One region of the Rhodococcus sp. NPDC076796 genome, then DNA from elsewhere that is predicted to be linked to it. Evidence: riboswitches for the same ligand, from Rfam matches in the RefSeq annotation. Region 1 holds a riboswitch; each other region holds the start of a gene.
The links. Region 1 has a riboswitch for S-adenosylmethionine ahead of AB0366_RS07030 (aminotransferase class V-fold PLP-dependent enzyme). Riboswitches for the same ligand answer to the same signal wherever they lie in the genome.
Positions count from the first base shown of each region.

Region 1 (2,257 bases):
CGACGCATCGAACGCCACCGACAGCCCGGCCAACACTCGATCGCCCGGACCGAGCGGATCCTTCTGCAGGAACATGCGGGCCTCGGCGTCGACGAACGCCGCCGCATTGCGATGACTGACCGCAACGCCCTTTGGAGTGCCCGTCGAACCCGAGGTGAAGATGACCCACGCGTCGTCCTGCGGGGTCGGTGGTCCGGCATTGTGTTCGGAAAGATCGTGCTGGGAAATGTCCTGCTTGGGGGCAGTACCGGCGGCGATTCCGCCCGCAGTGACGATGGCCGTCACCTGTGCCTCGCCGAAGACCAACTCGGCGCGCTCCTCGGGATCGTCCGCGTCCACCGGCACGTATGCCGCACCGACCTGAAGGATCGACAGGATCGCGACGTAGAGGGAGAAGGAACCCGACGGCATGCGGATCCCGACGCGATCGCCGCGCCTGACACCGGCATTGGCGAGCCACTGAGCGCCCTCGGCGATGTCGTCCAACAACTCCGAATAGCTGACCGACACGGCACCGTCGTCGATCGCGGGTGCGTCGGGAAAGCGATGGGCCGTGTCGCGGAGAATGTCGATGAGCGTCCGGGCGGGTGGAGCCTGGGGTGAGCGAAGAAACGCCGCCGGTGCAGGTGCGGTGTCCGCGCTCGAACCCGGCAGATCGTTCTCTTGATGCACAGACAACCGGGCGCCCTTCTCGTTTCTTCTTGTAATGACTCTGTGGTGCTGGTGAGCAGCAGCGCCGTTGGTTATCTCACGTTCTGTTTGCCAGCAGGTGAACGAGCGCGCTTTCCCACCGCGGGAATCCTACTGCGGCCTACGGGTGAGTCCCGGCTTGACAAAATCGCAGCGAGTTTGCCAATGTCTTCCCCACGGTCACGAGTACCAGCATCAAGCCCCGGCTAGCTGGTCGGCAACCCTCCTCCGCGGTGGGGTGCTCCGGGTGACGACCAGGCCGACTCCGGAAAACCGGCGCGGCAAGCGCGGACTCGCTCACCACATCCTTCGGTTGCGGGTCCCTCGAACGTGAGGGCTCGATCTGTCATGACATCTGTACTTTCCCGCCCCTGTGCTCCTTTTGCCCCTGTTTCGGGCACGGATCTACAGGTACCGCTGGTCCACGGCTGCACCCGCACCTACGCGAACTTCGATTACGCCGCCAGCGCGCCTGCACTGGACGCGGTGACCGATCGGATCGCGGAACTGCTGCCGTTCTACTCGAGTGTGCATCGCGGTGCCGGCTACGCCTCACGGGTCTCCACGGCGGCGTACGAGAAGGCTCGGGTGACCGTCGCTGATTTCTTTGGTGCACAGGATGATTCGGTGGTGGTGTTCACGCGGAACACCACCGACTCGCTGAACCTGCTGGCCGCATGCGTGCCGGGTGAGACCGTGATACTCGACATCGAGCACCACGCCAACCTGCTCCCGTGGCGTGATCGACGAGTGGTGGTGGCCGCGTCGACCCTGGCCGAGACCATCACGCGTCTCGACGCGGAGCTTGCTGCGAAACCTGCTGCTCTGCTGGCGATCACGGGTGCATCCAACGTCACCGGCGAGGTGCTGCCCCTCGCGGAACTCGCCGCTCTGGCGCATCGGCACGGCGCACGCATCGCGGTGGACGGTGCCCAGCTGGTTCCGCATCGACGGGTCGACATCGCCGCACTCGGCGTGGACTACCTCGCGTTCTCCGGGCACAAGCTCTACGCCCCGTTCGGCGCGGGAGTGCTTGTGGGCAAACGCGATTGGCTCGACCTCGGTGAGCCGCACCTGGCCGGCGGCGGCGCGGTGCGCAGCGTGAGCATCGACCACACCGACTGGGCTCCGGCACCGCAACGGCACGAGGCGGGCACCCCCAACGTGCTCGGCGTTGCCGCACTCGCTGCAGCCTGCGAGGCCATCGCCGGCTTCGACGATGCCGAGCTGCAGGCGCACGAACATGAACTGTCGTCCCGCCTGCGCGACGGGCTGGCCGCACTGGACGGCGTCGAGCAGCTCCAGGTGTGGGCCGATGCACCCGACAGTGTCGGCATCGTCACCTTCACCGTCGCCGGACGCGATCCCGGTGAGGTGGCTGCATACCTGTCCGCCGAACACGGCATCGGCGTGCGCGACGGAAAGTTCTGCGCACACCCACTGCTGAGCAGGCTGGGGCACGCGGCCGGAGCGGTTCGAGCCAGTATCGGGCTCGGCAGCTCGTCGGCCGATGTGGACCGACTCGTCGACGCCCTCGCAGCCCTGGTCGAGTCGGGACCGAGCTGGC
Region 1 is NZ_JBFBMS010000002.1:377,462-379,718, reverse strand. Features, by position in the region: gene AB0366_RS07035 (Pls/PosA family non-ribosomal peptide synthetase) at 1-672, opposite strand, end outside; SAM riboswitch class IV at 869-984, shown strand; gene AB0366_RS07030 (aminotransferase class V-fold PLP-dependent enzyme) at 1,039-2,257, shown strand, end outside.

Region 2 (2,257 bases), on a different contig from region 1:
GACGAGCGCGGCAACGGTGAGAGCACCGATGACCGCCACGAGCGTGAATGCACTGCGCCATCCCAGCGCCTGCCCGATCCAGGTCGCCACCGGTACGCCGACGACGTTGGCGACCGAGAGTCCCATCATCACCATCGCGACGGCCTTGGCTCGCTTCCCCGGTTCGGCCAGGTGGGCAGCGACCAGGGCCGCTACTCCGAAGTACGCACCGTGCGGCAGCCCTGCAACGAATCGCGAGGCCACCAACTCGTTGAAGCTGGGCGCGAAAACGGTGCCGAGGTTTCCGAGGGTGAAGGCCACCATCAGCGCCAGCAACAGCATCCTGCGCGGAACGCGAGCAGCCAGGGCTGCGATGGTCGGCGCGCCGACGACCACACCGAGCGCGTACGCAGAGATCATGTGGCCGGCGGAGGGCTCGGAGATCCCCATCGTCGTCGCGATGTCCGGCAACAGACCCATCGATGCGAATTCAGTGGTGCCGATCCCGAAGCCGCCGATGGACAGTGCCAACATCGCGAGTTTGCGTCGGGTCGAGTGCGGTCGGTGACTGACACTCAGGCCACTCGACACCTTGCCGCGCACAGCGCTGACTCGGGACAGAGCGGAATCGGTGACAGTCACAGCAGTACAACCTTCGTGTGCAAATCGGGGGCAGAAGAAGCGGACGGGATTCGAGCCTGCGATCGGAAGCCGACCGAAGCAGGAACGTCGCTCCGGTCAATTGTCTTCCCGCAGATGGCTCGTTCTCGCGTCGATGCACGGTGATAGTGCTCACCCGAGCATCTGCTCGAGCTGTACCGGCACCCCTCGCGTGCCCTCGTTCCGGTGGGGTGCCGTCACCCGCTAAGATATTCGCCAGGTCATGAGTGCCAGCATCGAGCCCCGGCTTGCTGGCCGGCAACCCTCCAACCGCGGTGGGGTGCCCCGGGTGAACGACCAGGCCGGTCCGGCACGCGAGTGCCGAATCGACAAGCGCGGGTCCGCAGGAAGCGGACCCACTGAACCTTCGGTCCCCAGGGGCCGAAGCCTGTCAGGAGGTTCTCTCATGTGTTGCTGTACCGATACGCCCCGTAGCGCTCGACTTCTCGAGCTTCATTCGACATTCGATTTGTCTTAGACAGACTCGTCTCGGACAGTCTTGCCTCAGAAACCGGAGTATCAGCAGCCATGACCGATTCCACATCAGACGTCGTCGACGCCACCGGAGCACCCACCGAGGATCCGTTCACCGATCCCGCAGCCGACTGGAGCTTCGAGACCAAGCAGATCCACTCGGGTCAGACCCCGGACGGCACCACCAGGGCTCGTGCATTGCCGATCTACCAGACCACCTCGTACACGTTCGACAACACCGATCACGCAGCGGCGTTGTTCGGTCTGGCCGAGCCCGGCAACATCTACACCCGCATCATCAACCCGACTCAGGATGTCGTCGAGCAGCGCATCGCCGCCCTCGAAGGTGGAGTCGCGGCATTGTTGCTCGCGTCGGGTCAGGCCGCCGAGACGTTCGCGATCCTGAACCTCGCGGAGGCGGGCGACCACATCGTGTCGAGCCCGCGGCTCTACGGCGGCACGTACAACCTGTTCCACTACACGCTCCCCAAGCTGGGCATCACCGTCTCGTTCGTCGACGATCCCGACGACCTCGAGCAGTGGCGTGCCGCGATCACTCCGTCGACCAAGGCGTTCTACGGCGAGTCGATCTCGAACCCGAAGAACGACATTCTCGACATCCCGGGGATCTCGGCAGTGGCCCACGAGAACGGCATTCCGCTGATCGTGGACAACACCGTGGCGACGCCGTACCTGCTGCAGCCGTTGAAGCACGGTGCCGACATCGTGGTGCACTCCGCCACGAAGTACCTCGGCGGACACGGAACGGCCATCGCGGGCGTCATCGTCGATGGCGGTACTTTCGATTGGACGCAGGGCCGTCATCCCAACTTCACCACTGCAGATCCGAGCTACCACGGCGTCGTGTTCGCCGATCTGGGTGCGCCCGCGTTCGCGCTGAAGGCACGCGTTCAATTGTTGCGCGATATCGGTGCTGCGGTCTCGCCGTTCAACGCCTTCCTCATCAGCCAGGGTCTGGAAACGTTGAGCCTTCGGATCGAGCGGCACGTGGCGAACGCACAGAAGGTCGCCGCGTTCCTGGCCGGTCGCGACGACGTCGTCTCGATCAACTACGCCGGACTCGAATCGTCGCCGTGGTACCAGCGCGGGCAGGAATTGTTGCCGAAGGGGCAGGGCGCGATCA
Region 2 is NZ_JBFBMS010000007.1:31,237-33,493, forward strand. Features, by position in the region: gene AB0366_RS20155 (MFS transporter) at 1-513, opposite strand, end outside; SAM riboswitch class IV at 859-981, shown strand; gene AB0366_RS20160 (bifunctional o-acetylhomoserine/o-acetylserine sulfhydrylase) at 1,168-2,257, shown strand, end outside.
Region 2: another riboswitch for S-adenosylmethionine. It lies ahead of AB0366_RS20160 (bifunctional o-acetylhomoserine/o-acetylserine sulfhydrylase); the one in region 1 lies ahead of AB0366_RS07030 (aminotransferase class V-fold PLP-dependent enzyme).

Region 3 (2,257 bases), on a different contig from region 1:
TATGCGGTTCCGGCGGACTGCTCAGTACGGCGAGGTCAACTGCGGCGTCGCCTTCGAACACCCGGATGGCGTGTTCTACCTCATCCTCGACGGCCTTCTGGCGACCGAGCCCCTTGGAGATCCGTGTGTCGAGGCCGAACGGTTGGCGCGTTCGCTCCGGCCATCCATGCCTTCATCGAAATAGTTGGGTAAGAAGTGATGGGGTCAGAAACTAACGAGCTGGCGGCTTCGATGCAGCAGTGGCAGTCGCTGTCGATGCAGGCAGAGTCCGGACAGCTCGAAATTCCCGAAGGCGTGGCGTTCCTGTGCGACGAGGTCTGCGCTGCCTACATTCGGCACTTGCAAGATATGGCGCGTAAGACGGAGTATTTGGTCGACGTCGAGGCATTCGGCACCTTGGATTCAGCCAGGCAGCTCGGCGAAAAGTTCGAGAGGATTGCCTTCAGTGGTGATCGATCGCTGCGCGTCGTGCTGACGCAACACATCGAGGTCATCGAGCTGATGCGGTCGGTGTTCAAGCGCTATTTCGATGAGGTCGAGTACGCCGATCAGCGGACCTTGAAGTCCATCGGGGAGATCGCGGAGGGTCTGGGCAGGTGACTTGTCAGCCGAGGTCCGTAGCGATCGGTGCCGCCGGCCGTCTGAAGAGATACTGCCCGATGTCGAATCGGTATTCGAGCGCCGACTCAGCAGCGATTGAAATACATTGAGCAGCAGACCAACCGAGAGTCGCGCACGAACGGCATGGTTCTACTGAGGGTCGTCCCTCATCTGGGCGGTACCGAATACGTTCGTACTCTGCATGGCAGGCACTGGACTCAGTCTGACGATCGCGTAGGCGAACGGGGGTGACGAGCCGCCAATCTATCGGATTGTCCAATCCGTACCCCTCGGCTACTGTCGAGGCAGGTTCAAGAGCGATAGCCGTAGGTACCTGGCCGGCTGTCCGGCAACCCCGTCTCCATCGACAGGGTGCCCCAGGGGAAGAACCGGCGCGTCCCGCAACCGCAGGCGCGCAAGTCGATGGAGGGTTGCACCTCCGGGGTGAGGTGAACGATGTCCGGTAGTGACGAACTCGAAGCAGCGCAGGCGAAGTGGGAACCCATTCCGCCGGAACGCCGTCGTACTTGGTGCCAGACGCTACTGAGTTACCCGCCGATCTGGTACGGCGTGTTCCCGATGATCGAGACCCGGAGGCGGGTGCTCGAAGGCGGGTACGCCAATGCGGAAGCCTGGATCGACCTTGCGAAACGTGCTGAAGCAGTAGGCTTCACACCTCAGACGTGGCTGATCTTTCGACAGAGTCTCGAACCCGCTTACCTGAAGGATCGATTCCCGTCCCATCCCGAGAACATGCCCAAGCGGCGTGGGAACGGCGGCGTCGAGACGGTGGTGGTCGATCCCGAAGACTTCTCCGAGTGGCCATGGCTGTTCGAGGCGGGGTATCGCGCGGGCGAGGCGACCTGGCATGCGCTGTCTCGCTGAGCTACCCGAGCACAGGCAGAACCGATTCGGCGGGGCCGCTTATGCATCCTCCCCGATGTCCTCGAACCACAGGCTCCGGCGCTCAGCAAGCATGCGTTCCATCAACTGCACGCATTCGGCGTTGTCGACGACGTCGACCTGCACTCCGTGCTCGCGTAGCAAGCTCTCCGATGTCTCGAACGACCGATTCTCACCTATGACGATTCGCGGAATCTCGTACAGCAAAGCGGTTCCCGCGCACATGAAACACGGAGACAATGTCGTGTAGAGCACTGATTTTCGGTACACCGAGGCGGGGAGTCGGCCTGCTCGTTCGATGCAGTCGGTTTCACCGTGACGGATTGCGCTGTTCATCTGGACGCGACGGTTCCGTCCCACAGCAAGAACTTCGCCGTCGTGCACGAGTGCCGCGCCGATCGGAACGCCGCCTTCTTCCCAGCCGATCTGGGCCTGTTCGATTGCCAGTCCGAGAAAGTACTGGTCTCCGCGCAATGGACTGTTCACATGCTCTCCTCGGTGTTCGGAAACAGCGTATGCAATTCGTGTCCTCGAATGGACCTGGGCACCACCTATCGCAAGCGGTACCGAGAATGCGATCGGGATCGGATGTCGGCGTGGCGATGAGCGGCGCGTTCCGACGTCAGCCGAAGGCGATGCGAAGCCCGACGCTCGCGGTGGCCCCACCGGCGCTGAGGATGAAGTTGTGCCGTCCTTCGTCGCGAAACACCATCTGCATAGGCAGGAACCAGAACCGATTCTCCCCGGTGAAGCC
Region 3 is NZ_JBFBMS010000012.1:5,403-7,659, forward strand. Features, by position in the region: gene AB0366_RS23895 (DUF3558 domain-containing protein) at 1-184, shown strand, start outside; gene AB0366_RS23900 (hypothetical protein) at 199-600, shown strand; SAM riboswitch class IV at 910-1,028, shown strand; gene AB0366_RS23905 (mandelate racemase/muconate lactonizing protein) at 1,057-1,485, shown strand; gene AB0366_RS23910 (nucleoside deaminase) at 1,525-1,989, opposite strand; gene AB0366_RS23915 (hypothetical protein) at 2,126-2,257, opposite strand, start outside.
Region 3: another riboswitch for S-adenosylmethionine. It lies ahead of AB0366_RS23905 (mandelate racemase/muconate lactonizing protein); the one in region 1 lies ahead of AB0366_RS07030 (aminotransferase class V-fold PLP-dependent enzyme).